DNA from 4 places in the Promicromonospora sukumoe genome. Region 2 is predicted to be linked to each of the others. Evidence: riboswitches for the same ligand, from Rfam matches in the RefSeq annotation. Region 2 holds a riboswitch; each other region holds the start of a gene.
The links. Region 2 has a riboswitch for thiamine pyrophosphate ahead of FHX71_RS05265 (TenA family protein). Riboswitches for the same ligand answer to the same signal wherever they lie in the genome.

Region 1 (7,402 bases), 310 kb from region 2:
TGGGCCCCGCGCTGGACGGGCTGCGCGCCGCCGAGACCGACCGGCACCTCAACTACATCCTCGCCAGCGAGCTGCGCTCCTACCGGATGCACCTGACGGAGCTGTACCGCAACCTCGACGCGACCTGGCTCACGCTCGACCGGCTGCGGACGGTCTACATCTACCCGTTCGGGCTGCGCGACGTGCGGCCCGCCGCCGCGGTGACCGCCATCCGGCGGCTCGCGCACCGGGACGAGCGCCCGGAGCTGCTGGGCGTCCAGGCCTTCGCCGTGCGCGGCCGCCTCAAGATGGACGACGTCTGGGCGAGCGTCGACCGGGCGGCCCGCCCGTACGGCGGCGCGTCGCTGTCGATGCCGAACGTGCGCCTGGAGCAGCCCGACGGGACGTTCATCGCGGAGCTGTCCTGCGACGTGCGGTTCACCGAGTTCGGCAACCACTACGTGCGGTTCCGGTACTCGTCGCGCGACCAGTCGCCGCAGCAGGTCCGCGACGCCCGGTTCCGGCTGTCCAACCTGCACGCCGACATCCGGGTGCGGTGGATCGCGCTGGACGGCTCGCCCGTCGACGTCGACCCGGGCGGCGCGCTCCCGCCCGAACGCCTCTTCGACCTGGCCGACCTGCTCCAGCGGGCGACGGCGGACCTGGTCCGCCGGGGCACCGAGATCGCCCAGGGGCGCGCCCACGTGGTCACCACCGTCTACGAGGCGAGCCGGGGGCAGGGCCCTGCCGCTCCCCCGGAACGCCGGACGCCGGTCAACATGGGCGACGAGATGCTGGCCGCGTTCGGCTCGCAGGTGCTGCTGCAGCCCGTGTCCTACGGCACCGCCACGCTGTGCGACTGGACCCTGCGGCAGCGCAACCCCGTGCTGCTGGAGGGCGTGCGGCACCTGGGCGACGTCGTCGCGGTGGCCACGAACTCCACCACCGTGGCTCTGGTCGGGACGGCGCACTTCAAGATCTCCCAGTACGGCTCGCTCGCCGAGTTCGTGGCCAGCCTCAACGGGCTGTTCAGCGCCTGGAACGCCACCCTGGCCGACCACCTGCGGATCGTCGCGACCATGCTCGCCGACCACGACGTGAACAACGGCGCCGACCTCGCCGACCGCAAGGAGCGGCTCACGCGCGAGCAGCTACGGCTGCACGAGTTCGCCTCGGAGGTGCGCACCACCCTGACGACGATCACCTCGCCGACGTTCCTCGCCTCCGCGCTGGAGTCGCGGATGCTCAACCAGCTCCTGCACGCGTCGCGGTTCGAGCAGCAGGCCGCCGGCGTCACCGAACGGCTGCGCGAGCTGCTCCAGGAGCCGATCGCGGCCCGGCTCGCGGCGCTCGAACGGCTGCACGGCGACCGCGAGCGCGCGGCGGAGGTCCGGCGGGAGCGGTCCCGGCGTCGGCTGATGGACGGCACGCTGTCCGCGATCACGGTCTTCGCCGGGGTGTACGCCCTGATCGGTACCGTCCAGGTGGCGCTGGACGCGTCGCTCATCGGCCCGATCCAGGCCGTCACGGCCACGGCGCTGGTCACCGTGGGCGCGCTGGTGACGGGGTGGGCGGTCTTCAACTGGACGAGCCGGCGGTGAGTGTTGCCGCGGCGGCGCTCGCCGTGTCAGACATACAGGTCCCTCGGGTGACCTGTGCGTCTGACACGCCATAGCCTGGTCGGGTCAGCCGCGACGCCGCTCCACGACGGGGGATCACGATGACCGGAAGCTCTGTGTCCGTGCCTGGTGGGGCGCCCGGGGGCGCGCCTGGTGAGGCGCCCGGGGCGGTGCCCGGCGGGGCGAACGTCACGCCGCGCGGCACCGCGCGGGACGACGCCGCCCGGCGGCATCTCTGGGGGCACTTCACGCGGCAGTCCGCCTGGGACGCGGGGGTGCCGACGCTGGTCCGCGGCGAGGGCCACCACGTGTGGGACGCCGCCGGACGCCGGTACATCGACGGGCTCTCCGGGCTGTTCGTGGTCCAGGCGGGGCACGGCCGCAGGGTGCTCGCGGAGGCCGCGGCGCGGCAGGCGGGCGAGCTCGCCTACTTCCCGCTATGGTCGTTCGCGCACCCGCCCGCGATCGACCTGGCCGAACGCCTGGCCGACCTCGCGCCGGGCGACTTGAACCGCGTGTTCTTCACGACCGGCGGCTCCGAGGCCGTGGAGACGGCGTTCAAGCTGGCCAAGCAGTACTGGAAGCTGCAGGGCCGGCCGGGCAAGTACAAGGTGATCTCCCGGAACATCGCGTACCACGGCACCACGCACGGAGCGCTGTCCGTGACGGGCGTGCCGGGCTTCAAGGCGCCGTTCGAGCCGCTGGTCCCGGGCGCGTTCAAGGTGCCGAACACCGACATCTACCGGGCGTCCGAGGACCTGCGCGACGACCCGAAGGCGTTCGGCCGGTGGGCGGCCGACCAGATCGAGGTGCTCATCGAGACGGAGGGGCCGGACTCGGTCGCGGCCGTGTTCCTCGAGCCCGTGCAGAACGCCGGCGGCTGCTTCCCACCTCCGCCCGGCTACTTCGAGCGGGTGCGCGAGATCTGCGACCGGCACGACGTGCTGCTGGTCTCCGACGAGGTGATCTGCGCGTTCGGCCGGATCGGGTCGATCTTCGCGTGCGACGACTTCGGCTACGTGCCCGACATGATCACGTGCGCCAAGGGCATGGCGTCGGGCTACTCCCCGATCGGCGCCTGCCTGGTCTCCGACCGGGTGTACGAGCCGTTCGCCCACGGGTCGACGACGTTCGCGCACGGGTACACGTTCGGCGGGCACCCGGTGTCCGCGGCGGTCGCCATGGCGAACCTCGACCTCTTCGAGGAGGAGGACCTGACCGGGCGGGTCAAGGAGAACGCGCCCGCGTTCCGGTCCACCCTGGAGCGGCTGCACGACCTGCCGATCGTGGGCGACGTGCGCGGCGCCGGGTACTTCTACGCGATCGAGCTCGTCCGGGACAAGGTCACCCGGGAGACGTTCTCGGGCGACGACGCCGAGCGGCTGCTGCGCGGGTTCCTCACCCCGGCGCTCTTCGAGGCCGGCCTGTACTGCCGCGCCGACGACCGAGGCGACCCGGTGGTGCAGCTCGCCCCGCCGCTGACGGTCGGGCAGCCGGAGTTCGACGAGATCGAACAGATCCTCCGGGGTGTGCTGAGCGAGGCGTGGACGCGGCTCTGAGCGTGCGGTGGTCGAGCGGTCGGCGATGGTGCGCTTCTACCCAGTCATTGCGCCCGGAACTGGCCTGTTTCCGGGCGTAATCGCTGGGTAGAAGCGCACCATCGTTGCTGTTTCGTGGTGGAGGGCCGCCGGAGCCCAACTAGCACCCCACCCCCCGGAGACGGTTTCGGACGAACGCCGTCCGCGACTAGGGTGGGCCCACTTGGCGCGGGGCGCCGGGCATCCGCCCGGCTGAGATGCACCCGTGGAACCTGATCTAGGTAGTGCTAGCGAAGGGAACGCCTCATGGGCTCCGTCCTGCCCGACGCCGTCGCGTCGGTCGTCACCGCGGTGCACGACACCGCCCCACTGGTGCACTGCGTGACCAACGTCGTGGTCACCAACTTCACCGCGAACGTCCTGCTCGCCGCGGGCGCCGCGCCCGCCATGGTCGCCGACCCCGAGGAGGCGCCCGTCATGGCCGGCGCCGCCGGCGGCCTGCTGATCAACCTCGGCACCGTCGAGGGCGGCCAGGCCGACGGCATGCGGGCCGCCGTCAACGGCGCCACCGCCGCCGGCGTGCCCTGGGTGCTCGACCCCGTCGCCATCGGCGCCCTGCCGCTGCGCACCCGGCTCGCCGCCGAGCTGTTCGCCCGCGGCCCCGCCGTCGTCCGCGGCAACGCGTCCGAGATCCAGGCGCTCGCGGGCGGCTCCGGCGGCCGCGGCGTCGACTCCCTGGACACGCCCGACGGCGTGCGGGACGTCGCGCTCGGCCTGGCCCGGTCCTCCGGCGCCGTGATCGCCGTCAGCGGCGCGTCCGACCTGCTCACCGACGGCGACCGCGTGGTGCGCATCCAGGCGGGCACGCCCCTGATGACGCGCGTCACCGGCGTCGGCTGCTCGCTCGGCGCCCTGGTCGCGGCGTGCGCCGCCGTCACCGAGGACCGTCTGCTCGCCGCGACGGCAGCGACCGCCTGGCTCTGCGTGGCCGCCGACCGGACCACGTCGACGACGCCCGGCAGCTTCGCCGTCGAGCTGGTCGACCGGATGTTCGACGTCGATCCCGAGGCCGTCGGGTTCGGCGCCGGGCTGGTGAACGAGCCGGCTGCCTCCAACGGGTCCGCGTCGGCAGGGGCCGCGTCGACCGCCGAGGCCGGGGCCGAGCCCGCGCGGGCCAAGGCGTGAGCGCCCGGCTCCTCGACCCGACCGTCTACCTCGTCACCGACACCACGCAGTGCGGCGGCCCCGCCGGGGTCGTCACCACCGTGGGCGCGGCGGTCGGCGGCGGAGTGACCGCCGTCCAGCTCCGCGACCCGGGCGCGACGACCCGCGAGCTCGTCGACCTCGGCCGCGCCCTGGTCGCCCTGCTCCGGCCGCGCGGCGTGCCGCTGGTGGTCGACGACCGGGTGGACGTCGCGCTCGCGATCGACGCCGACGGCGCCCACGTGGGCCAGAGCGACCTCGACCCCGTCTCGGCGCGGCGGCTGCTCGGCCCGGACCGGCACCTGGGGCTGAGCGTCAGCACGCCGGAGGAGGCGCAGGACGCGGCCGGCCTGCCCCCGGGCACCGTCGACCTGCTCGGAGTCGGGCCGGTGCGGCCCACCGCGACGAAGTCCGACGCCCGCCCAGCGATCGGCTTCGCGCGGCTCGGCGACGTCACGGCCGCCACGGGCCTGCCCTGCGTGGCGATCGGCGGACTGCGGGCCGACGACGTCGGCGCGCTGCACGAGGCGGGGGCGGCCGGGAGCGCCGTCGTCTCCGCCGTCTGCGGACGGCCCGACCCGGCGGCCGCGGCGCGGGAGCTGGCGCGGGCGTGGGCGGAGGCGCGGGCTGGGCGTGGTTCCGAGGCCCGGTCGCGGGCGGCGACGGGGGCGGCGTCGTGAGCGGGTTCGGACGGGACGGGAGCGCCTCGTGAACGGGTTCGGGCGGGACGGCGGCCGCGTCGTGAGCGGGTCCGGGCGGGATGCGGTGGGGCTCGCGGATGTCGAGCAGACGCCCCGCCTCCGCAGTCCCGACGTCGGCCGTTCCGCCGTCGCGACTCGCGCCGAAGCCGCGCCCCTCGCCGACGTCGCCCCGCGCGTCCGCCCGCCCGGCCACCCCGTGGTGGCGCTGACGATCGCAGGCTCGGACCCGTCCGGCGGGGCCGGCATCCAGGCCGACCTGAAGACCTTCGCGGCGCTCGGCGGCTACGGCTGCGCGGTGCTCACGGGGCTGACGGCGCAGTCCACGACGGGCGTGACGCGGGTGCACCCGGTGCCCGCCGACATGGTGAGCGCGCAGCTCGACACGCTGTTCGCCGACGTCGCCGTGGACACGATCAAGATCGGCATGACGACGGACGCCGCCATCGCGCGGACGGTCGCCGCCGCGCTGCGCGACCTGCGGGCCGCCGGACGTACGCCGTTCGTGGTGCTCGACCCGGTGATGGTCGCGACGTCGGGCGACCGGCTGCTGGCGCCCGACGCCGAGGCGGTGCTCCGCGACGAGCTGCTCCCCCTGGCCGACCTCGTCACGCCGAACCTGCCCGAGGCCGCCGTGCTGCTCGGCGTCGAGCCGGCCCGCGACGGTCGTGAGGCGGCGGACCAGGCCCGGGCCCTGCGGGCGCTCGGGGTCGGGTATGCGCTGGTCAAGGGCGGGCACCTCGACTCGGCGGAGTCGGTCGACCACCTCGCGGGGCCCGGCGTCGGCGGGGTATGCGGCGGCGGGAACGGCGGTACAGGCGCCGGCCGGGACAACGGAGACAGCGGCGGCGGGAATCGCGTGGGCGGGGTCGGCACCACCGGGAACGGCGCCGTCGGGGACGACCTCGGCGAGGTCAGCCCGGGCGGGGACGGCGTCGTCGCGCTGGCCGCACCCCGGGTGCCGACCCGGAACACGCACGGCACGGGCTGCACGCTGAGCTCGGCGTGCGCCGTCCTGCGCCCCGCGCACGACGGCTGGGAGCCCGCAGTCCGGGCCGCCAAGGACTACCTGACCGGGGCGCTACAGGCCGCGGACTCCCTGGTGATCGGCGGCACGGGGACGACGTCGGGCCGGTGGCAGGGCCACGGCCCGGTCGACCACGCCCACGCAACCCGCCGAACCTGACCGCCCCAAACCCAACCAAACCAACTCTGCCAGTCTCCTTTGAGACCTAAGTTTCTTCGCTTTGAGCCGTCCGAAAGCGAAGAAACTTAGGTCTCAAAGGAGAACGGGATCAGCCAGATCCGACCGAACAAGCTACGCCGTCTTCAGGATCTCCGCCGCGCGCGCCCGGGCCCACGCGTCCGCCTCCAGGACGCCCTCGACCGACGACGCGTCGCCCGCCCCGGCCGACGCGTGCGCCTCGACGACGGCGGCCACGGTGTCGACGATGTCGAGGAACCCGATCGTCCCGTCGTGAAACGCGTCGACACACACCTCGTTGGCGGCGTTGTAGACCGCGGGGTGGGTCCCGCCGGCCTCGCCGACCTGGCGGGCCAGGCGGACGGCAGGGAAGGCGTCGTCGTCCAGGGGCAGGAACTCCCAGCTCGCGGCCTGCGTCCAGTCGATGCCGACGTCGACGTCGGGCAGCCGGTCCGGCCAGGACAGGCCGAACGCGATCGGCACCAGCATGCGCGGCGGCCCGGCCTGCGCGATCGTGGAGCCGTCGACGAACTCGACCATGGAGTGGATCATCTGCTGCGGGTGCACCACCACGTCGATGGCGCTGAACGGCAGGTCGAACAGCAGGTGCGCCTCGATGACCTCCAGGCCCTTGTTGACCAGGGTCGCCGAGTTGGTGGTGACCACGCGGCCCATCGCGAAGTTGGGGTGCCGCAGGGCCTGGGCGGGCGTGACGTCGCGCAGCTCGTCCCGTGAGCGCCCGCGGAACGGCCCGCCGCTGGCGGTCACCACGAGCTTGCGCACCTCGGACGACGCGCCCGAGCGCAGCGACTGCGCGATGGCCGAGTGCTCGGAGTCCACGGGCACGATCTGGCCCTCGTGCCGGACGGCGGCCTTGACCAGGGCGCCGCCCACGACGAGCGACTCCTTGTTCGCGAGCGCCAGCGTCGAGCCGGCGTCGAGCGCGGCGAGGGTGGGGCGCAGGCCGACGGAGCCGGTGATGCCGTTGAGCACCACGTTGCTCCCCCGGCCGGCCAGGTCGGTGGCGGCGTCGGGCCCGGCGAGCACCTCGACGCCGTCGGCGCCGGCCTCGCTGAGCAGGGCGGTCAGGGCGGGGCGCGCGGCGGCGTCGGCGACCGCGACGGCGCGGACGCCGAGCGTGGCGGCCTGCCGGGCGAGGAG
Region 2 (7,402 bases):
CGCGGTGATGCTGCCGCCCACAGCCACCCCCACCGCCGTGACGAGCGAGGTCAAGGCCAGTGCCAGGTCTCGGAACACCATCGGTCCACCCGTTTCGCTGCTCGAGTCGTCGCTGATCGAGTACGTGCCGCGACGCCCCGTGCGTCACGCCCCAGGGAACGTATGACCCGGGCACCCGACTGTCAACGCTGTCAGCGCTGTTCGGGGTGAACTTTCGTGGCGGGACACACCCACGCTCCGTACGGTGAGCCGGGCAACGTCCCTTCGTGCAAGGAGACCACCGTGCGCCGTCGTCGCCGCTCCACAGTCGCCGCAGTTGCCGCAGCGAGCCTCGGGCTGGTCGCCCTGCTCGCCACGGCGAGCCAGGCCACCGCCACCCAGATCCCAGCAGCCGACCACGCCCCAGCTGAGCACGCCGCAGCCCAGGCCCCAGCAGCCCCAGACACGAGCGACACAGCAGACCGCTCCCTCGCGGCCGCCGCCACCCCGCTCACCGCGAGCAACTTCCGCTACACGCTGTCCCAGACGTCGTCGGCCCTGGTGGGCGCGCTCGACTCCGCGCTGCCCAACGTGACCATGGGCGCCGTGGCCGACGACGCGAACCGCACGCCGAGCTGCGACAGCGCGCCGTCGGTCACGCACCGCACCGCGTACTACTGCTGGAACGACGGCGACCAGGACACGGACGCCTGGTACCCGCAGGGCATCACGACCAGCTCGGACGCCCTCGCCGCGGGCACCTACGACGGCAGGCGCATCAACCTGGTGAGCTGGTACGACTCCGCCAAGGACGGCATCGACAAGGGTGTGCGCATCAGCGTGTCGGACCTGTCGGCGAGCGCCTCCGCCCCGCCGTACCGGCACATCCTGCTGGTCGAGCCGAGCGGCACCACGAGCGCGCCGTCGTTCGAGCCGGTGAAGATCCATGCGGGCGGCATCATGTGGTACGGCAACCTGCTGTACGTGGCGGACACGACGGGCGGGTTCCGGGTGTTCGACCTGGACCACCTGTGGCAGGTCTCGACGGGTGAGGCCTCGAAGATCGGGCGGCAGGCGGACGGCTCGTACCAGGCGTTCGACTACAAGTACGTGCTGCCGCAGACGGCCATGTTCACGGACTCGACGGCGGGCGGCTACGCGCAGCTGCAGCACTCGTCGGTGTCGCTGGACCGCAGCAGCTCGCCCGACTCGGTGGTCGTCAGCGAGTACCGCAGCTCCGACGACATCGAGAAGGGAGCGCAGGTCAGGACCATCCGGGTGCCGATCGACTACACGAACCGGTTCCTCAAGCCGGCGTCGGACGGGATCATCAAGGCGACCGAGGCGTACCGGACGGACCTGGAGAGCGTGCAGGGCTCGACGGCGATCGACGGGGAGTTCTTCTTCTCGCAGAGCGACGGCGACAACTTCGCGGACCCGAACTCGGACGGTGACCTGCACACGTTCGTCGCGCCGTCGGGCTCGATCGTGCGGCACGGCAACGCGCTGACGGTGGGTGCGGAGGACCTGTCCTACGACCCGACGCGGGACTACCTGTGGACGCTCGGCGAGTACCCGGGCTACCGGTGGGTGTACGCGGCGGACGCGTCGTCGTTCTAGCGAGCCGGGCGCCCCGCTTCGTGTCAGACGTACAGGTCCCCCGGGTGACCTGTACGTCTGACACGTCGGAGGGGGCGGTGCGGCCGGGGTGGTGGTCACCCGGTCGCGCCGAACCTAGGGTGGTCCCGTGACGCGCCGCATCGAGGACTACGGGTTGGTCGGGGATCTGCAGACGGCGGCCCTGGTCGGCCGCGACGGATCGATCGACTGGATGTGCCTGCCGCGGTTCGACTCGCCGGCGTGCTTCGCCGCGCTGCTCGGGGACGAGCGCCACGGGTCGTGGCGGCTGGGCCCGACGGCGGGCGGCGAGTGCACCAGCCGGCGCTACCGGGACGGCACGCTGATCCTGGAGACGGAGTGGGACCTGCCCGAGGGGCGGGTGCGGCTGATCGACCTGATGCCGCCGCGCGGCGACGAGGCCGACCTGGTCCGGATCGTCGAGGGCATCAGCGGCAGCGTGCGGATGACCACGGAGCTGCGGCTGCGGTTCGACTACGGGAACATCGTCCCCTGGATCACGCAGGACGGCGGCGCGCTGCGCGCCGTGGCGGGCCCGGACTCCGTGCGCATCGACTCGGTGGTCCCGATGTCGCACGAGGGGGTCAGCGACGGGTCGCTGCTGCGCGCCGAGTTCACGGTGGGGCCCGGCGACCGGGTGCCGTTCGTCCTGAACTACCACGCGTCCCACCTGGAGACCCAGGAGCCGGTCGAGCCGTACGCGGCGCTGCGCGACACCGAGGACTTCTGGCACACCTGGCTCGAGGGGTGCAGCTACTCGGGTCCGTGGTCCGACGCCGTGCACCGGTCCCTGATCACCCTGAAGGCGCTGACCTACGCCCCGACGGGCGCCATCGTGGCGGCGACGACGTCGCTGCCCGAGCAGCTCGGCGGCAGCCGCAACTGGGACTACCGGTACTGCTGGCTGCGCGACGCCGGGCTCACGCTGCAGGCCCTGATCGGCACGGGGTTCATCGACGAGGCCCGGCAGTGGCGGGCGTGGCTGCTGCGGGCCGTGGCCGGCGACCCCGCGGACCTGCAGATCATGTACGGGCTCGACGGGCGTCGTCGTCTGCCGGAGTACACGCTCGACTGGCTGCCCGGCTTCGAGGGCTCCGCACCCGTGCGGATCGGGAACGACGCCGCGAGCCAGCTCCAGATCGACGTGTGGGGCGAGACGCTGGACGTCCTGCACCAGGCGCGCGAGGCGGGGCTGGAGCAGGACGACGACGTCTGGCGGCTGCAGCGCGCCCTGCTGGAGCACCTCGAGGAGCACTGGGACGACCTCGACAACGGGCTCTGGGAGGTGCGCGGCCCGCGCCGCGCGTTCGTGCACTCGCGCGTCATGGCGTGGGCGGGCTTCGACCGGGTCGTGCGGGCGGTCGAGAAGTACGGCCTGGTGGACGAGCCCGTCGAGCACTGGCGCGAGGTGCGCGACCGGATCCACGCCGACGTGTGCGCCAACGGGTTCGACCCGGTGCGCAACACGTTCACGCAGTTCTACGGGTCCCAGGGCCTGGACGCGGCGCTGCTGCTCATCGGGCAGGTGGGTTTCCTGCCGTGGGACGACCCCCGCGTCGTCGGCACCGTCGAGGCCGTGCAGCGGGAGCTCGGCCAGGAGGGGCTCGTGCGGCGGTACCACAACGACGCCGACGACAAGGTGGACGGCCTGCCCGGGGCCGAGGCGACCTTCCTGGTGTGCAACTTCTGGCTGGTCGACGCGCTGCACGGCACCGGCCGCGTGCAGGAGGCCGTCGCCCTGTTCGAACGGCTGCTCACGCTGTGCAACGACGTCGGACTGCTCAGCGAGGAGTACGACGTGCGCACCGGACAGCACCTCGGCAACACGCCGCAGGCGTTCAGCCACCTCGGGCTGGTGAACAGCGCGCTGCGGCTGGGCCAGGCCGCCGTCGTCGGCTCCGAGGAACCGGAGCCCGAGCCTCAGCCGCGCGTGTCGCGCCAGGCGATCCACTCCTCGGCGGTCGACAGGTCGTAGTCCGGCCCGGTGACCCCGACGGTGAACAGGGTCGCCCCGGCCTCGACGAGCGCCTCGCCGGTCTCGGCGGGCGTGCCCTTGGCCTCGGCCGACCGCTCGACCAGCGTGGCGGTGTCCCGCCCGACGGCGGCGCCGTGCTCGTCGAGGATCGCCGACTTGCTCGTCAGGGTCTGCGCGTCGCCGAACGCGTGCCAGATGTCGGCGTGCTCGGCCACGATCCGCAGCGTCTTGCGCACGCCGCCGCCCCCGATCAGGATCGGGATCTCCCGCGTGGGCGCGGGATTGCCGGCCGCGAGCCGGGACTTGATACGCGGCAGGGCGTCGGCCAGGCTCGCGATGCGGGAGCCCGGCGTTCCGAACTCGTAGCCGAACTGGTCGTAGTCCTTCTCGAACCAGCCCGCCCCCAGGCCCAGGATCAGCCGCCCGCCCGAGATGTGGTCGACCGTGCGGGCCATGTCCGCGAGCAGGTCCGGGTTGCGGTAGCCGATGCCGCTCACGAGCGCGCCGATCTCCACACGCTCGGTCTGCTCGGCCCACGCGCCGAGCATGGTCCAGCACTCGAAGTGCTTGCCGTCGGGGTTGCCCCGCAGCGGGAAGAAATGGTCCCAATTAAAGAGAACATCGACGCCGGCGTCCTCGGCGCGGAGCACCGCGTCGCGGAGCTGGGAGTACTCGGCGTGCTGGGGCTGGAGCTGGACACCGATGCGGATCGGACGGTCTGTCATGGCCGCAGCCTACGACCGGCCCGTTCCGGTAGCCTCTGCCGCACGTGACACGGGGTGCCCCGACCGGGGCTGAGACCACACCCGTCGAACCTGATCCAGATCATGCTGGCGAAGGGATGTCCATCGTGACTTCTTCTGTTGTCCCCGTCTCCGCCTCGACTTCCGTCGAGGCTTTGGCCGACGCCGCTCCACCGGCCGGCCCGGCCGCCGTCCGCACCTTCACCGAGGAGGCCTGGGACCGCATCGCAGGCTGGCGCGACGCCGTCGACCACATGCCGTTCGTCCGGGCGCTCGCGGACGGCTCGCTGCCCGCCGAGTCCTTCGCGTTCTACCTCGCCCAGGACGCCGCGTACCTGCGCGAGTACTCGCGTGTCCTGGCGCGCGCCGCCCAGCTCGCACCCGACCCGGCCGCGCAGGGCTTCCTCGCCCGGTCGTCCGTCTCGGCGCTGGAGGTCGAGACAGCGCTCCACCGGGACTGGCTGGGCACGCACGCAGGGCTGGCCGCGGGCGAGATCGCGGCCGTCGAGCCCTCGCCCGTGACCGCGGCCTACACCGGCCACCTGCACGCCGCGGCGTCGGGCAGCTACGCGGAGACGGTCGCCGCGCTGCTGCCCTGCTACTGGCTGTACGCGCACGTCGGGAGCGTGCTCGTGGACCAGGCCCGCCACCGCCCCGGCGGCCTGGCCGGCCACCCGTACGCGGCCTGGATCGGCACCTACGGCGACGAGGGCTTCCAGGAGTCCACCCGCCAGGCCCGCCGCCTGGCCGACGACGCCGCACGCTGGGTCTCCCCGGAGGAACGGGCCCGCATGCTGCGGGCGTTCGAGGTCTCCTCCGTGCACGAGTACCTCTTCTTCGAGCAGGGCAGCACCTGCCCCACCTGGCCGACGCCGCCCGTTCGGGCCGAGACTAGGGGGTGACGCCGCCGACGGCGCCGACCCGAGGACAGGAGCACCGATGCCGAACTACAGCACCTCCGCCGAGATCGACGCGACCCCCGAGGAGGTCTGGGCGGTCCTGTCCGACGTCGAGCACATGCCCGACTGGACGCCGTCCATGCGGTCGGTCGAGATCATCGACGGGCCCAACCCGCCCGACGTCGGCACCCAGGTGCGGATCGAGCAGCCGGAGCTGCCGCTCGCGGTCTGGCTGATGGACGAGTGGGACCCGCCGCGGCACTTCGCGTGGATCACCGAGGCGCCCGGTGTGACCACGCAGGCGGAGCACCTGGTCGAGCCGCTGCCGGACGGCCGGTCCAAGGTGACGCTCGCGATCACCCAGACCGGCTCGCTGGCGTGGCTGGTCGGCGGCCTGGTGGGGAAGCGGACCCGGGAGTACGTCGACGCGGAGCTGGCCGGGCTGGAGGCCCGGGTGACGCAGAAGGGCTGAGGCCTGGGGCCTGGCCGGGCTTGGGCGCGCGGCCGCCGTCGGCCCGGGTCTCAGACGCGGGTCTCAGGCGCGCGTCGCGACCGCGAACACCCGGCGGAACGCCAGCGGCGTGCCGTGGGCGTGCTCGGGGTACGCCTCGCGCAGCGCCGCCCCGAACTCCTCCTCGAACTGGGCGCGCAGGGCCGGGTCCTTCGCCTCCAGCGCCTGGAGCGTGGGCTGGGCGCCGGTCGCGGAGATCCAGCGCAGCACCGGGTCCGGCCCGTGCAGCACGTGCGTGTACGTGGTCTCCCAGGCGTCGACGGCCCAGCCCGGCCGGGCCAGGAGCTCCGGGTACTCGGCGGGGTCGGCGGTGGCCCGCCGCTCCACCGGCCCGACGGCGTCGGCGTACGGCGCACGGGCGGCGACCTCCCGCAGGAGCCGGTGGCTGGGCGCGTCGTGGTTGCCCGGCACCTGGAAGGCGAAGGTCTGCGCGGCGCGGTCCGCGAGCGTCGTGAGCAGGTCGCGGTGCCCGGGGACCCACTGGAGCGCTGCGTTGCTGATCACGAGGTCGGCGGTGTGCGTGTCGGTGGCGAGGTCGGCCAGCACGTACTCCGTGGCGGGGTCGGCGGCGCGGGCCTGCGCGATCATCGCGGGGGAGGCGTCCACGCCGGTGACCTGCGCCTGCGGCCAGCGGGCGCGGAGCACGGCGGTGAGGTGGCCCGGGCCGCAGCCCAGGTCGACGATCGTGGCCGGCGACCCGGGCACGCGGGCGACCAGCTCCGTGAACGGGCGGGACCGCTCGTCCGTGTACTGCAGGTAGGCGCCGGGGTTCCAGTCGGCCATGGCAACTCCTCGTCGTCGAGTATCTCGACGTCAAGATACATCACGGCGGGCCGGGCGGTGCGTGGAGGTATGTAGCGGCGCCGGTCCCGATGTGCGCCACAGCCCAGCGATTGGGCCCGGAACAAGGGCTGTTCCGGGCCCGATCGCTGGGCTGTCGCGCACTTCGGCTGCGCGGTCACCGGGTCGGCGGCATCCGCGATCTCTCGGCCTACGCGACCTCGATGTAGTCCAGCTCCGCGAACGCCGTCCCCTTGCCCAGCCGGATCGTGTTCCAGCCGGCCTGCAGGGTGATGTCCTTGCTCGCCTGCCGCCAGGTGTCCCAGCCGGTGATCGGGTAGCTGACCGACCCGGCGGACGTCCCGTTGACGGTCACCGTGTGCGACGCCGTCTCCACCGAACCGTTGGCGTAGCCCACGTGGAGCGTGTAGCTGCCCGACGTCGGCACGTAGATCGACCCGATGCTGACCGAGCTGTCGGCGTGGTCGATGTACGCGGCGACCTTGCCGTCCGACGCCCCGGCCGCGTTCTCCCGGACCGAGCAGCTGGTCAGCGTGCCGCGCTCGGCCTCGTAGCGCACCCGGCTGCCGCGCACCACGGGGTTGCCGTTCGCCCAGCCGAGGTCGGCGACGTACATGCCACGGCCGCCCGCGTCCCGGTGCCCGTGGAAGATCAGCTTGTCGCCCCCGGCGTCGCGCAATACGTCGGCACCGCCGGGGCCGCCGACGGCGCCGTCGAGCGAGTCGGTGGTCATGAGGAACCGGAACGCCTTGGTGTACGGCCCGGTGATCGAGTCGGCGACGGCGTAGTTGGTGCCGTACTGGTTGGTGCTGTACGGGCCGGCCGAGTAGAACAGCACGTACTTGCTGCCCACCTT
Region 3 (7,402 bases), on a different contig from region 2:
GCACGGATGGGACGGTAGCACCGCTTTCACGACTTGATAAAGGCACATGACCCGAATCTGCGGAATCTTGGTGTCCGCATACGGCGCCCGGGAGAGAATGGACCCATGAGGATCTCCGCACGAGCCGACTACGCCGTCCGGGCAGCCGCCGAGCTGGCGGCTGCCGACCACGACGGACCTGTCCGCGCCGAGGCCCTGGCCCGGGCGCAGGACATCCCGCACCGCTTTCTCGAGGGCATCCTGAGCGACCTGCGTCGCGACGGCCTCGTCACCAGCCACCGCGGCGCCGGCGGCGGGTACCGCCTGGCGCGGCCCGCCGACTCGATCACCATCGCCGACGTGGTGCGCGCCGTGGACGGGCCGCTCGTCTTCGTGCGGGGCAACCGTCCGTCGGACCTGGAGTTCCAGGGTGTGGCCGCGCCCCTGCTGCACGTGTGGGTGGCGCTGCGCGCGAACGTGCGCGCGGTGCTGGAGGCGGTCTCCCTCGCCGACCTCGTGAGCGGGACGCTGCCGGACGAGGTGCGCGAGCTGACCGAAGGCGAGTCGGCCTGGTCCAACTCCTGATTTCACAGTGTGGTCGGGGAGCGGCCTAACTCCGAGCGGACCAAGGGCTTTCACCCCGCTTTCTCGTGCGTACTTATCCGACCTCTGAGATGATAGTTGTTTCCGACCGGGTTAGGTGGTTACCTTGACGCGGGCCTGATTTTGCATGGCCTCGCGTCGTATCCCCCCGGACCTGGAAGGTCACGACCATGAGAACCCTGATCCTGCTGGCGCTCGTAGGCCTCGGCGCCCAGCTGGTGGACGGAAGTCTGGGCATGGCCTATGGCGTCACCTCCACCACGCTGCTGCTGGCCATCGGCACCAACCCGGCCGCCGCGTCGGCCACCGTGCACCTCGCCGAGATCGGCACCACCCTCGCCTCCGGCGCCTCCCACTGGCGCTTCGGCAACGTCGACTGGAAGGTCGTCGCCAAGATCGGCATCCCGGGTGCCATCGGCGCCTTCGCCGGCGCCACGTTCCTCTCGTCGCTGTCGACGGAGATCGCGGGACCGGTCATGTCGATCATCCTGCTCGTGCTCGGCCTCTACGTGCTGCTGCGCTTCACGGTGCAGGGCCTGCCCACTCGCTCGGACAAGCCGCTGCGCAAGCGGTTCCTCGCCCCGCTCGGCCTCGTGGCCGGCTTCTTCGACGCCACCGGTGGCGGCGGCTGGGGCCCGGTCGGCACGCCCGCGATCCTCGCGAGCGGCCGCCTGGAGCCGCGCAAGGTGATCGGCTCGATCGACACCAGCGAGTTCCTGGTGGCCGTCGCCGCCAGCATCGGCTTCTTCGTCGGCCTGTCCGGCGAGGGCATCGACTACACCTGGGTGCTCGCCCTGCTCATCGGTGGTCTGATCGCGGCGCCGATCGCGGCCTGGCTGGTTCGCCTGGTGCCTCCGCGCATCCTGGGCTCGCTCGTGGGTGGCGTCATCGTGCTCACCAACTCGCGCACGCTGCTCAACAGCGACTGGATCGCGGCCTCCGACGCCGTGAAGACGCCGATCTACGTGTTCATCTGGCTCGCGTGGGCTGGCGCCGTCTTCTGGTCCGTGCGGGCGCACCGCAAGGCCAAGGCCGAGGAGGACGCCGTGAGCGAGAAGCCGGAGGCCGATAGCGTGTCGGCATGACGTCCGACCAGGTAGCGGTGATCACCGTCTCCGACCGCTGTGCCCGTGGCGAGGCCGAGGACCGGTCCGGTCCCACGGCGGCGCGGATCCTCCGGCAGGCGGGGTTCACCGACCTGGTCACCCATCTGGTACCCGACGGCGTCGAGCCGGTCCGTGACGTGCTGCGGACCGCGCTCGACGCCGGCGCTCGTCTGGTGCTCACCACGGGCGGCACGGGCATCACGCCCCGGGACCTGACGCCCGAGGGCACGCGCGAGGTGCTGGACTACGAGGTCCCGGGCGTCGCCGACGCCGTTCGCCAGCGCGGCACCGCCGCGGGGATCCCGACCGCCGCGCTCTCGCGCGGGCTGGTGGGCGTGGCCCGCGGCGCCGACGGGACACGCGCGCTCGTGGTGAACCTGCCCGGCTCGTCCGGGGGCGTGAAGGACGGACTCGACGTCGTGCTCGGCCTCTGGCCGCACGTCCGGTCGCAGCTCGACGGCGGCGACCACCCCGCCCCGGCGCCGGCTTAGCCCGGCGCCGGCCTGGCCCGGCCGGACGCGTCAGCCGCGCGGGTCAGCCCTGCGGGTCAGCCGCCCGCGAAGGGCGGGAGCACGTCGACCGTGACGCCGTCCGGGACGGGCGTCTCGTCCGCCGTCGTGCGGGCGCCCGCGACGAGCAGGGCGCACTTCGGCAGCACCGCTTCCAGGGCCGGGTGGGCCGCGGTGAGGGCACCGCGGAGGGCGCCGACCGACGTCGGGCCGTCGAGCTGTTCGGTGGCGCGGCCTGCCGCCTCCCGGGCGCCCGCGAAGTAGCGGACCGTGATCACTCGGCACGCACCCAGTCGCCCGACTTGCCGCCGGTCTTGCGCTCCAGGCGCACGTCCGCGAGCGAGACGGACTTGTCGAGCCCCTTGACCATGTCGATGACGGCGAGGCCGGCGACCGCGACGGCCGTCAGCGCCTCCATCTCGACGCCCGTGCGGTCGGCGGTGCGGACGGTCGCGGTGACGGCGACGCCGTCGTCGGTCACCTCGAGGTCCACCGCCGCGCCGTGCACGCCGATCACGTGCGCCAGCGGCAGGAGGTCCGGCGTCTTCTTGGCGCCTGCGATGCCCGCGATGCGCGCCACGGCGAGCACGTCCCCCTTGGGGACGGCGCCGTCGCGCAGCGCCCGGACGACGTCGGGGCCGCACCGGACCAGGCCGGAGGCCGTCGCGGAGCGGATGGTCGGCTGCTTGGCGGTGACGTCGACCATCCGGGCCTGGCCGCGGTCATCGAGGTGCGTGAAGCTCACGGCACCAGGGTGTCACGTCCGGTCACCGGGCAGCACGAGCACAGGGCAGCACGAGCACCGGGCGGCACGGCCGCCCGGTAGGTTCTCGTCTCAGACAGCGGTGCGGCGCGCGGCGATCCGCAGGGCCGCACGGTGCGCACCCTTTGCGGCGATCCGCTTGGCGAACACCGCGGTTCCGGCCGCGACGGCCGCGAACACGGTCGCCTGCAGCAGGTCCAGCTCCGGGTCGTCCGGCTTGTTGGGCGCGTCGTTTCCGGTCACGCCCTTCCAGATCATGCTGACAGCCTTCTGGGCGACCCAGCCGGCCGCGATCGTCAGAGCGAGGGTGCCGACCTTCTCGCCGAGTGTCTGTTCCGTCTCAATCTGGGCCATCTCCACACCGTAGTCCTCGACGGCCGACTAGGCTGCATGGAAACGACAGGGGAGCGCCCCGACGGCGCTGAGAGTGCGGATCACCGCAGACCCTTGAACCTGATCCGGTTGACACCGGCGGAGGAAGTCGGAGGCACGATGTTGCGTCTTTCCGGTGCCCACGGGGGCACCATCCCTACTGCTGCGGCCGCGCTGTCCGTGGCCCTGCTGCTCGCCGGGTGCTCCGGCGGGTCCGGCTCGGGCGACGACTCGTCCGCCGCGGGCGACACCGTCACCCTGGTGACCCACGACTCCTGGGCGCTCGACGAGAAGCTGATCGACCAGTTCGAGCAGGAGTCCGGCACCACGGTCGAGGTCAGCGCCGCCGGCGACGCCGGGACCCTGGTGAACCAGCTCGTGCTGACCAAGGACGCCCCGCTCGGCGACGCCGTCTTCGGCATCGACAACACCTTCGCGTCCCGGGCGCTGGAGGCCGGCGTGGTCGAGGAGTACACCCCCGCCGACCTGCCCGAGGGCGCTGAGCAGCTCGGCGGCGCGCTCACGCCCGTCGACCAGGGCGACGTCTGCGTCAACGCCGACGAGGCGTGGTTCGAGGAGTCCGGCCTGGAGGTGCCGACGACCCTGGAGGACCTCGCCGACCCGCAGTACAAGGACCTGCTCGTGGTGTCCAACCCGGCGACGTCGTCCCCGGGGCTCGCGTTCCTGCTGGCGACGATCGGGGCGTTCGGCGAGGACGGGTTCGAGGACTACTGGACTTCGCTCGTGGACAACGGCGTCAAGGTCGCGGACTCCTGGGAGGACGCCTACTACGTGGACTTCTCGGGTGCGGGCGAGGGCGGCGAGCGTCCGCTCGCGCTGTCGTACGCGACGTCGCCGGCGTTCACGGTGACGGAGGACGGGTCGGCGTCGACCACGAGCGCGCTGCTGGAGACCTGCTTCCGGCAGGTCGAGTACGCGGGCGTGCTCGCCGGGTCCGACAACCCCGAGGGCGCCAAGGCGCTGGTCGACTTCCTGCTCACGAACGACGTGCAGGCCGCGCTGCCCGAGTCGATGTACATGTACCCGGCCGACCCGGCCGTGGAGCTGCCCGCCGACTGGCAGCAGTTCGCGCCGCAGGCGGAGGCCCCGTTCCAGGTGGACCCCGCGGACGTGAGCGAGCACCGCGACGAGTGGATCGAACGGTGGACCGAGACGGTCGTGGGCTGAGCCGGAGGCGTAGCGCAGGGTGGGGGCCGAGGAACGAGGCACCCGCCCGGAGCGGAGCCGCAGGCTCAGCCCACCAAAGGCAGAGCTTGAGCCTTCTGAGGCACGGGCTGCGGCCGGCGCCCCTCCTGTGGGGGGTGGCGGTCGCGGTCCCGCTCGGCTTCCTCGCCGTCTTCTTCGCGTGGCCGGTGGCCGCGCTCGTGGTCCGCGGCTTCGTGCCCGACGGCGCGCTCGACCTCACCGGCTTCGCCGAGGTGCTGTCGCGTCCGCGCACGTGGCGCCTCGTAGGCCTCACGCTCACGCAGGCCGTGCTCGGCACCGCGTTCTCGGTGCTGCTCGGCCTGCCGCTCGCGTACCTGCTGTACCGGCGGTCGTTCCCCGGGCGCAGCCTGGCGCGCGGGCTCGTGACCGTGCCGTTCGTCCTGCCCGCCGTGGTGGTGGGCGTCGCGTTCCGGGCCCTCTTCGCGCCGGGCGGCACGCTCGGGTTCCTCGGGCTGGAGGAGTCGCTCGCCGGGATCGTCGTCGCGCTCGTGTTCTTCAACGTGTCCGTGGTGGTGCGTACCGTCGGCGGGCTGTGGGAACGGCTCGACCCCCGCGCGGAGGAGGCCGCGGCCTCGCTGGGCGCGGCGCCGGCCCGGGTGTTCCGGACCGTCACGCTGCCGTCGCTCGCGCCCGCGATCACCTCGGCGGCGTCCGTTGTCTTCCTGTTCTGCGCCACGGCGTTCGGGGTGGTGCTCGTGCTCGGCGGCGTGCGCTACGGGACCATCGAGACCGAGATCTGGACCCGCACCACCCAGTTCCTGGACCTGCGCTCGGCCTCCGTGCTGTCGATCCTGCAGCTCGTCGTCATCTCCGCGGCCCTGGCGGTGTCCGCGCGGGCCCGACGGCGGCGCGAGGCCGCGCTGCACCTCGTCTCCGCGCGCCGCACCGCGCGGCCCCTGTCCTGGCGCTCGCCCGCCGACGTCGCCGCGTCGCTCGCGGGCGTCGCGATCGTCGCCGGGCTCATCGTGCTGCCGCTGGCCGGGCTGGTCGCCCGCTCGTTCCGTGAGCCGGACGGGTCCTGGGGCCCGGGCAACTACGTCGCGCTGGGGACCACCGGCGAGCGGAACGCGCTGGTCGTCACGGTCTGGGAGGCGACGGCGACCTCGCTGCGGATCGCGCTCGCCGCCACGCTGATCTCGCTGGTCGTGGGCGGCCTCGTCGCGCTCGTCGTGTCCCGGCGTCCCCGGTCCGCGGGCACCCGCCGCGCCATCGGGACGCTCGACGGCCTGTTCATGCTGCCGCTGGGCGTGTCCGCGGTGACCGTCGGCTTCGGGTTCCTCATCACCATGGACCAGCCCGTGCTCGGCCTGGACCTGCGCACCTCGGGGCTGCTCGTGCCCGTGGCCCAGGCCGTCGTCGCCGTGCCGCTCGTCGTGCGCACCGTGCTGCCGGTGCTCCGGGCGATCGACCCCCGCCTGCGGGAGGTCGCCGCGGTGCTCGGCTCCGGCCCGGGGCGCGTGCTGCGTACCGTGGACCTGCCGATCGCCCTGCGGTCGCTCGGCCTGGCCACCGGCTTCGCGTTCGCGGTGTCGCTCGGCGAGTTCGGCGCCACGTCGTTCCTCGCGCGGCCCGACGGCGCCACCCTGCCGGTCGTGATCTACCGCCTCATCGGGCGGCCCGGGGCGGAGAACTACGGGATGGCGCTCGCGGCGTCGGTGGTGCTCGCCGCGCTGACCGCGACGGTGATGATGGTGGCGGAGCTACTGCGCGACGACCGCGCCGGAGGGGAGTTCTGATGGCAGGACTGGAGGTCCGGGACGTCTCGGTCCGGTACGGGGCCGGTGTGGCCGGCGTGACGGCGGTGGACGACGTGTCGCTGACGGTCGCGCCCGGAGAGGTCCTGGCGCTGCTCGGGCCGAGCGGGTGCGGCAAGTCCTCCCTGCTGCGCGCCGTGGCCGGTCTGGAGCCCCTGGCGGGCGGGCAGGTGCGGTACGACGGCGCCGACCTCGCCGGGCTGCCCGTGCACAAGCGCCGGTTCGGGCTGATGTTCCAGGACGGCCAGCTCTTCCCGCACCGCGACGTCCGGCGCAACGTGGCCTACGGCCTGGAGACCCTGCCGCTCACCCGCCAGGAGCGCGACGAGCGGGTCGCGGGCCTGCTCGACCTCGTGGGGCTCGCCGGGTACGAGCAGCGGGCCGTGCCCACGCTGTCGGGCGGCGAGCAGCAGCGGGTCGCCCTCGCACGCGCCCTGGCCCCGCGGCCCCGTCTGCTGCTGCTCGACGAGCCGCTGTCCGCGCTCGACCGGCAGCTCCGCGAACGGCTCGCGGGCGAGGTGCGGGCCGCGCTCGTCGAGACCGGCACCACCACCGTGTTCGTGACGCACGACCACGCCGAGGCGTCCGCCGTGGCCGACCGGGTCGGCGTCATGGACCGGGGGCGGCTGCTCCAGGTGGCCGCGCCGGAGGAGCTGCGCACGGCGCCGGCGTCGGACCGGGTGGCTGAGTTCCTGGGGCTGCGCGCCTAGTCCGCGCCCGCCTGCTGCACCAGCAGCGCCACCTGGGTGCGGTTCTCCACGCCGAGCTTCACCAGCACGCTGGAGACGTGCGCCTTCACGGTCGGGACGCTCAGGTACAGGCGCCGTCCGATCTCCGCGTTGGACGAGCCGCGCCCGATCTCCAGCGCGACGTCGCGCTCGCGGCCCGTGAGCCGGCCGAGGGCGGCCCGGGCCTCCCGCACCTCGCCGCCCCCGGCGGCGACCGTGTCCATCAGGCGGCGCGCGATGTCGGGCGCGAGCACCGGCTCGCCGCTCGCGGCGGCGCGGACCGCCGCGGCGATCCGCGCCGGCGGCATGTCCTTGAGCAGGTAGCCGGCGGCCCCGGACCGCAGGGCGCCCACCACCTCGG
Region 4 (7,402 bases), 1.0 Mb from region 2:
ATCACTTCCATGCGAACGGCATGAACCGTTCGGTTCACGAGGGTCCTGTCGACTTCGTCATCCCACTGGTGGACGTCGACGAGGTCACCACCAGGTTCGGCGTCGGCACCAGCCTCGTCGTCGTACATGCCGGCGGCCACGAGTTCACGGTCCGCTGCTACGGATCACGAAAGTTCGCCGAGCGCATCCGTGTCGCCGTCGCTGCCGCGCGGGGAGAGGCACCCGCTCCACAGGTGTGACCGTCTAGCCTCGGGACCCATGACCCTGGGTGTGCTCTACGTCGTCGTGACCGGTGCCGGAGCGACCCGGCAGGTGCCGACCCAGCTCCTGCCGCGGGCCGTCGAGCGGGGCTGGGACGTGCACGTGCTCGCCACCGAGCAGGCGGCGCGCACCTTTCCCGAGGCGATGCGACAGATCGCGGACGTCCTGGGCCGGCCGGTGCGGACCGGCTTCCACACCACGGTCGGGTACTCGCTGCCTGACCCGGACGCCGTGGTCGTGGCCCCGGCGTCGTACAACACGATCACCAAGTGGGCGCTCGGGATCGCTGACACCTACGTGCTGACCCGCCTGGTCGAACAGGTCGGCCGTGGTATCCCGATCGTCGCCGCGCCCTGCACCAGCACGCGGTTCGCCGGGCATCCGACCTACCCGGGCAGCCTGGCCACGCTCAAGGAGTGGGGCGTGGACGTCGTCATCGGCCCGGGCGAGCCGCACGAGCCCGGGGACGACGCCGCGGACTTTCCGTGGGACGCGATCCTGGACGCGGTGACGCCCGACGGCGCCTAGCTCAGTCGGCGATGTGCGCCGTGTTGTCCAGCCAGTGCCGCACGAGCTCGGCGTCCCCCTCGACGCCGACACCACCCAAGCTGGCACCGCCCAAGCCGGCACCGGCGCCGCCCGCACCCAGCGGCACCCGCCGCGTCAGCGTGAGCAGCAGCGTCCCCGCCGGACCCGTCACCGTGACGTCGGCCGGCCGGTTCCCGCGCTCCCACGTCGCGCCGTCGGGCCGCCGCTCGACGAACCACGCGCCGTTGCCGTCCCTGGTGTCGGTGGCCAGCCACCGGAGGGTCTGCCCGGTGCCCTGGATGGCCTGGGCGGACTCGGGCCGCAGCATCGCCCAGGTGGGGGAGGTGAGCATCGCGAGGTGGTGGCTGATCAGCTCGGCCGCGACACCGGCGTCGATCTGGGGCAGGTCCGTGGCGCCCTGCGCATGAGCCGCGCCCGCGCCGTCGAAGCCGTGCACGACCGCCTCGTTGAGCACGTTGATCAGCCAGAACCTCGCCCCGGACCGGTCGTCGCCCGCGGCGTTGAAGATCTCGGCGTCGAGCGCCTCGTCGGAGAACGCGCTCGCGACCCGCACCGCGGACTGCGCCAGCCACTCCGGCCACTTGTCGGGGTCGCCGGGCAGGTCGGGCACCTCCGTGGGCATGTCGGCCGGGTCCGTGACGCGCCGCTCGATGATCTCCGCGGTCCAGTGCTGCGTCTGGCCCACGTGCGCGACCAGGTCGGTGACGGTCCACTCCGGGGCGGTCGGCACGGCGGCGTCGGGCCCTGCCGCGGCGGCCGAGTCCGCCAGGCGCCCGGTGTGCTCGACGATCGCCCGGCGGGCACGTTCTGGGTTCAGCTCGGTCATCGCACTGTCCGTTCTTCTCGGCGGTCGTGCAGTGACTGACGGGCAACGGCGCCCGAATTCATCGGCACGGGTGGTCCGTCACGCCTCCACGCTGACCTCCGCCACGGCGTCCTTCGCGTCGAACCGCACCGCCGGCCAGTATCCGTCCAGGAAGTGCTTGCCGCACGAGTCGTCGAGGTGCAGCACGACGTCGCCCTCCGGGAGCACCTCGACCGTCTGGAGCACGAGGTCGTCGGCGGCCTCGGCGAGGTCGTCCGCCGTCGGCTCACCGGTGGTGAACTCCGCGACGACCGCGTCGGTCGCACGCCGGTGCCAGCCGGCCCGGTCCGCGAAGAACGCCGCGACGCGGGGCAGCAGGGCGGCGGCCGCATCGGGGTCGGTCGCCCGGAGCATGAGCTCGGGGTCGCCGTCCGCGACGTCGGCCGCAGAGGTGTCGTACCAGTCGTGAATCAGGGTCTCGCCGCTGGTCAGCGTGGTTGTGGCACGGGTGAGCTCGCCCCAGGCGGAGGGGACGGCGGTGGCGTCGTCGGGCATGCGCCGATGCTAGCGAGCGGACGCCTGGCGGCCGTGCGCGCCCCTGCTGTTACGGTGAGCGCAGTGCACGGGAGTCCGGTATGCCGGGCTGAGAGGGAGTACTCAACTCCGACCGTAGAACCTGATCCGGATCATGCCGGCGCAGGAAGCGACTCAGGACGTGGGGCCGTCAGGCGCCCGTCCTCCTGTGCCGACGGAGATCCGACGGACAGGGAGCACCCCGATGGCAGACCTTGCCACCACCGAAGCCACCACCGACCAGACAGCCGAGCTGCGCGGCGACCCGATGCGCTTCGGCGTCGGCGCCCGGATCACCGCGGCGGTGATGTCGGACGACTACGTGGACGTGATCCTGGGCGCCCTGCGCGACGCCGACACCACCGGCCTCGTGGTCGAGACCGGCGACGTGAGCACCTACGTGGGCGGCGCCGAGGCCGACCTGCTGCGGTACGTGACCGACCTGACCGCCGGGATCGCGGCGTCGGGCAAGCACGCCGCGATCACCGTGCACCTGTCGCGCGGCTGCCCCGGCGAGGTGGTCTGCGAGCTGCCCGGCGGCGCGGGACCGCGCGTCACCGAGGTGCCGCAGGGCCGCGACACCGGCCGCTTCGTCACGGCGGAGTGGGCCCTGTACCCCCTGGCCGACGACGTCCGCGCCGACGTGACCCCCGACCACATGCGTGACATCTACGCCGCGATCGACCTGGCCAAGGAGAACGGGACGTTCCACGGCTCGCAGCACTTCGTCACCCGTCTGGAGGGCGACGCCGGCCGCGTGCTCGCCAGCGCCTTCGCCGGCTGGGTCCTCGCGGGCCGCACGGTGCAGCACGTCACCAGCCACCTCACCCTCTCGGTGAACAGCCCGAGCCACGCGGGCGGCACCCGATGAGCGAGACGACGGAGCGCCGCCCGTCGCGGCTGCCGCTGCGCGACATCGTGCTCATGGTGATGCTCGGCGTCGTCTTCGGGTTCCTGTACTGGGCGCTCGTGCAGGCGTGGAACGGCCTCGCCGTCGCGATGGGACCGGCCGGTGACCTGGCGCAGCACGTGCTGCTGGGTGGCTGGCTCCTCGTGGCGCCGATCGCGATCGCGATCATCCGCAAGCCCTTCGTCGGCATCATCGCCGAGGTGATCGCCTCGGTCGTCGAGGTCGTCTTCCTGGGCTCGCCGGTCGGGCCGCTCCTGCTGGTCGCCGCCGCGATCCAGGGCGCGGGCAGCGAGCTCCCGTTCGCGCTCACCCGTTACCGCCAGTTCGGGTGGGGGGTCTACGCGCTCTCGGGCCTGCTCGGCGCGGGCCTGGTCTTCGTGTGGTCGGCATTCCGGTTCGGCTGGTTCGGGCAGGACATCCTCGCGCTGCGACTCGGCATGCAGCTCGTCTCCGGAATCCTGCTCGGCGGGCTGCTCGCCAAGGTGATCGTCGACCGCCTCTACGGCACCGGCGTGCTCGACGAGTTCGCCATCGGCCGGGCGGGGGCCGCCGACCGTGGACCCGTGGTGCGCCGTGAGCGCTGACGTGACCACCGCCGTCGTCGAGACCACCGCTCTGGAGGCGGTGTACGGCACCGGCGACGGCGTGGGGCCCGTGGACCTGCGCATCGAACCCGGGCAGAGCGTGCTCGTGCTCGGCCCGTCGGGGTCCGGCAAGTCCACGCTGCTGCGGATGCTGCACGGCGCGGTACCCCTCGCGGTCCACGCGCAGGTCGACGGCGAGGTGCGCGTGGCCGGCCGGTCCGTGGCGGGCACGGGGATCGCAGGGCTGGCCGACGTCGTGGGCGTCGTCGGGCAGGACCCCGAGTCCGGCGTCTGCCTGCCCGACGTGCTCGACGAGGTCGCGTTCCCGCTGGAGAACCTCGCCGTCGACCCCGCGCTCATCGGGCCGGCCGTGCGCACGGCGCTCGACCGGGCCGGGGCTTCGGGCCTCGCCGGACGTGCGACGGCGGAGCTGTCCGGCGGCGAGCTGCAGCGTGTGGCGCTCGCGGCGGCCATCGCACCGTCGCCCCGCCTGCTCCTGCTCGACGAGCCGACGTCGATGCTCGACGCCGACGGGATCGACGCCGTGCGGCACGCCCTCGACGTGGTGCGGCGGGAGACCGGCGCCGCCTGCGTGCTCGTGGAGCACCGGCTCGACGAGCTCGCGGGCGACGCCGGCGCCGCCGCCCTGCCGGACCGCTGGATCGTGCTCGGCAAGGACGGCCGCGTGCGGCACGACGTCGCCGTCGACGCCCTGACGGTGCCCGTGCTGCGGGAGCTCGTGGGGGAGGGCTGCTGGCTCCCGCTCGACCTGGAGCTCCGGGCGTTGCTGGGGGAAGGTGGGGCGCTCTCCGGAGGTGCGCTCCCGCAAGGTGCGCTTCTACCCAGCGATTACGCCCGAAAACAGCCTCGTTCCGGGCCCAATGACGAGGTAGAAGCGCACATCGCGGGCGGGGACGAGTCGCTGGCGGCCCGGTTGCTGCGGGAGCTCGGCCGGGGTGACGGCGGGGCGTGGTCGAGAGGTGCGCTTCTACCCAGTCGTTACGCCCGAAAACAGCCTGATTCCGGGCCCAATGACGGGGTAGAAACGCACATCGCGGGCGCGGGCGAGTCGCTGGCGGCTCGGATGTTACGGGAGCTCGGCCGGGACGTCGCTCCCGCGTCCGACGTCGCTCCCGTGCCGGCGCCCGACGTTGCCCCGCACCCCGCCCCGTCCGACGCCCCGACCCTCCGCGCCAACGCCCTCGCCGTCGCGCGCGGGCCCCGTGGCCGGCGGCGGGAGGTACTGCGCGGGGTCGACCTGGAGCTGCGCCCCGGCACCACGACGGCGCTGGTCGGCGCGAACGGCAGCGGCAAGTCCACGCTGCTGGCCTGCCTCGCGGGCCTCGACCGACCCGCCGCGGGCAGTGTCGAAGGTCCGCGGGCCGGGCTCGTGTTCCAGAACCCGGAGCACCAGTTCACCGCCACGACGGTGCGCCAAGAGGTGGCGCACGGCCTGCCGCCGGACGCCGCGCCGCGGGTCGAGCAGGCCCTGGCCCGCTTCGGGCTCACGCGGCTCGCCGACCACAACCCGTACCGGCTCTCCGGCGGGCAGAAGCGGCGCCTCAGTCTCGCCGCGATGCTCGTGCACGAGCACCCGTTCCTGCTCGCCGACGAGCCCGGCTTCGGGCTGGACCGGCACGCCTCGGTCGGCGTCCTCCGTGCCCTGCGCGACGCCGCCGCGGCAGGCCGCGGTGTGCTGTTCTCCAGCCACGACCTGCGCGCCGTCGCCGGGTACGCCGACCGCGTCCTGGTGCTCGCCGACGGCACGCTGCTGGCCGACACGACCCCGCTGGACCTGCTGCGCGACGAGGCGCTGCTCGCGAGCGCCGGCCTGCGCCCGCCCGCCCTGCTCCGGGCGCTGGCCTGCGAGGTGCGCGACGCACAGGACTTGGTCGGCGTGCTGCGCGCCATGGACGACACGGCCCTCGCACTGGGCGTGGCCGCATGACGGCCGTCGAGCCGCGCGCCGCGACCGAACCAGGCGGGACCGGACCAGAAGAGACCGGGCCGGGCGGGACGAGCCCAGTCACGACCGGATCGGCCGCGCCCACCGCCACCTCCTGGCTCGCCCGCCGCAACCCCACGGTCAAGGCGGCGATCCTGCTGGCCGCCTCGCTCGCGACGCTCGGCTTCCTGGACCCGCGCCCGCTGCTCGCCCTCTACGCGCTCGCGCTGGTGGCAGTCGCAGCCAGCGCTCGCGTCCCGGCACGAACCCTGCTGCTGGCCCAGGTGCCGTTCGTCGTCTTCGGCGTGGGACTCGTCGCCGTCAACGCCCTCAGCCGTCCGGGCACTCCGCTCGTGGAAGGCGCCCCGGTCAGCGTCGAGGGGCTGACGGTGGGCGTCGCCCTCGCGCTGCGCGGCCTCGTGATCGGCGTCCTCACCATCGGCTTCCTGTCCTCGACCCCGCCGCGTGACCTCATGGTGAGCCTCGTCCAGCACGCCCGGCTCAGCCCGCGGTACGCGTACTCCATCCTCGCCGGCCACCGCATGCTCGCGGCCATGCCCGCGCGGTGGGCCACCGTCCGCGCGGCGCAGGCGGTGCGCGCGCCCCTGCGGCGCGGTCGCCCCCGGTTCGGCCTGGCCGACGCCGGTCGGGCGGCCTTCGCGCTGCTCGTCACCTCGATCCGGTCCTCGGAACGGATCGCGCTGGCGCTGGAGTCCCGCGGCCTCGGCGAGCGCCCCCGCACGGTCTGGCGGCCGGTCCCGATCGGGCGGGCCGACGTCGTCCTCGTGCTGCTGGTCGTCGCGGGCTGGGCGGCCGCCGTCGTCCTGGCGATCAGCCTCTGACGGCGGCCGGGTCCTCGGCGGGCGCCCGCTCGGCCGTCGTCCGCGGGCCGCGCACCTGCCCGGCCTCCGCCGGCTCGCCAGAACCGGCCTCCGCCCGCTCGCCGGAACCGGCCCCCGCCCGCTCCGACATCAGCCGCAGCTTCTCCGCCGACGGCGAGCCGCGGTCCGCGGTGTACACGATGACGGTCTGCCCGTGGTCGGCCGGGAGCGGCAGGGCCTCGTAGTTGAGCCGCAGCTCGCCCACGGCCTCGTTGAAGAAGAGCTTGACGCCGTGGGTGTGCTCGAAGAGCTCGTAGTCGGCCCAGTACCGCGCGAACTCCTCCGAGGCCGCGGTCAGGTGGTCGACCAGCGCCGACAGGTACTCGTTCGACCCGGCCGCCGCCGCGTTGCGCAGGATCGCGACCATCTGCGGCGCGATCACGTCCCAGTTCCGGTAGACCTCGCGGGCGCGGTCGCTGAGGAACATCCAGCGGGCCATGTTGCGCTCGTCCGAGGGCATGGCGTCGAAGTCGTCGAGCAGCAGCACCCCGGCCCGGTTGATCCCCAGCACCTCCAGGTGCGGGCCGTGGATGACGGCGGGCACGGGGTCGAGCGCCTCGATCATCGAGATGAGCGCCGGGCGGGCGCGCAGGGTGATCGGCGGGATGCGCCGCACGTGGATGGAGTCCGGGTCGAGCAGCGCGCGCAGGTGCAGCCGCTCCAGGTGGTCCAGCCGCAGGGCACGCTCGACGGCCCGGATCACCTGCTCGGAGACGTTCCCGGCGCGGCCCTGCTCCAGCTTGACGTAGTAGTCGACGCTGACCCCGGCGAGGATCGCGACCTCCTCGCGGCGCAGCCCCCGGACCCGCCGGCCCGCCCGGGCCGGGGGCAGGCCGACGGCCTCCGGCTCGAGCGCGGCCCGGCGCGACGTCAGGAAGTCCCGCAGCGGGTGGT

Region 1: linked by a shared signal. The riboswitch ahead of thiM (hydroxyethylthiazole kinase) and the one ahead of FHX71_RS05265 (TenA family protein) in region 2 are both predicted to bind thiamine pyrophosphate.
Region 3: linked by a shared signal. The riboswitch ahead of FHX71_RS22810 (thiamine ABC transporter substrate-binding protein) and the one ahead of FHX71_RS05265 (TenA family protein) in region 2 are both predicted to bind thiamine pyrophosphate.
Region 4: linked by a shared signal. The riboswitch ahead of FHX71_RS00920 (YkoF family thiamine/hydroxymethylpyrimidine-binding protein) and the one ahead of FHX71_RS05265 (TenA family protein) in region 2 are both predicted to bind thiamine pyrophosphate.

What each region holds. Positions count from the first base shown of each region.
Region 1 covers NZ_JACGWV010000001.1:891,011-898,412, reverse strand. Annotated here, with positions in the region: gene FHX71_RS04005 (hypothetical protein) at 1-1,580, shown strand, start outside; gene FHX71_RS04000 (aspartate aminotransferase family protein) at 1,700-3,157, shown strand; TPP riboswitch at 3,356-3,453, shown strand; gene thiM (hydroxyethylthiazole kinase) at 3,443-4,321, shown strand; gene thiE (thiamine phosphate synthase) at 4,318-5,019, shown strand; gene thiD (bifunctional hydroxymethylpyrimidine kinase/phosphomethylpyrimidine kinase) at 5,240-6,223, shown strand; gene dxr (1-deoxy-D-xylulose-5-phosphate reductoisomerase) at 6,356-7,402, opposite strand, start outside.
Region 2 covers NZ_JACGWV010000001.1:1,198,163-1,205,564, forward strand. Annotated here, with positions in the region: gene FHX71_RS05245 (GDSL-type esterase/lipase family protein) at 1-81, opposite strand, end outside; gene FHX71_RS05250 (hypothetical protein) at 283-1,599, shown strand; gene FHX71_RS05255 (glycoside hydrolase family 15 protein) at 1,727-3,592, shown strand; gene FHX71_RS05260 (LLM class F420-dependent oxidoreductase) at 3,538-4,317, opposite strand; TPP riboswitch at 4,358-4,451, shown strand; gene FHX71_RS05265 (TenA family protein) at 4,443-5,237, shown strand; gene FHX71_RS05270 (SRPBCC family protein) at 5,275-5,706, shown strand; gene FHX71_RS05275 (methyltransferase domain-containing protein) at 5,770-6,528, opposite strand; gene FHX71_RS29945 (family 43 glycosylhydrolase) at 6,737-7,402, opposite strand, start outside.
Region 3 covers NZ_JACGWV010000002.1:1,267,425-1,274,826, reverse strand. Annotated here, with positions in the region: gene FHX71_RS22845 (TOBE domain-containing protein) at 1-4, opposite strand, end outside; gene FHX71_RS22840 (RrF2 family transcriptional regulator) at 106-564, shown strand; gene FHX71_RS22835 (sulfite exporter TauE/SafE family protein) at 753-1,667, shown strand; gene FHX71_RS22830 (MogA/MoaB family molybdenum cofactor biosynthesis protein) at 1,664-2,179, shown strand; gene FHX71_RS22825 (MoaD/ThiS family protein) at 2,236-2,475, opposite strand; gene moaC (cyclic pyranopterin monophosphate synthase MoaC) at 2,472-2,942, opposite strand; gene FHX71_RS22815 (DUF4235 domain-containing protein) at 3,033-3,314, opposite strand; TPP riboswitch at 3,352-3,457, shown strand; gene FHX71_RS22810 (thiamine ABC transporter substrate-binding protein) at 3,453-4,520, shown strand; gene FHX71_RS22805 (ABC transporter permease) at 4,616-6,295, shown strand; gene FHX71_RS22800 (ABC transporter ATP-binding protein) at 6,295-7,023, shown strand; gene FHX71_RS22795 (response regulator) at 7,020-7,402, opposite strand, start outside.
Region 4 covers NZ_JACGWV010000001.1:189,757-197,158, forward strand. Annotated here, with positions in the region: gene FHX71_RS00900 (hypothetical protein) at 1-239, shown strand, start outside; gene FHX71_RS00905 (flavoprotein) at 259-789, shown strand; gene FHX71_RS00910 (maleylpyruvate isomerase N-terminal domain-containing protein) at 791-1,636, opposite strand; gene FHX71_RS00915 (hypothetical protein) at 1,715-2,170, opposite strand; TPP riboswitch at 2,228-2,335, shown strand; gene FHX71_RS00920 (YkoF family thiamine/hydroxymethylpyrimidine-binding protein) at 2,394-3,059, shown strand; gene FHX71_RS00925 (ECF transporter S component) at 3,056-3,682, shown strand; gene FHX71_RS00930 (ABC transporter ATP-binding protein) at 3,672-5,630, shown strand; gene FHX71_RS00935 (energy-coupling factor transporter transmembrane component T family protein) at 5,627-6,469, shown strand; gene FHX71_RS00940 (helix-turn-helix transcriptional regulator) at 6,459-7,402, opposite strand, start outside.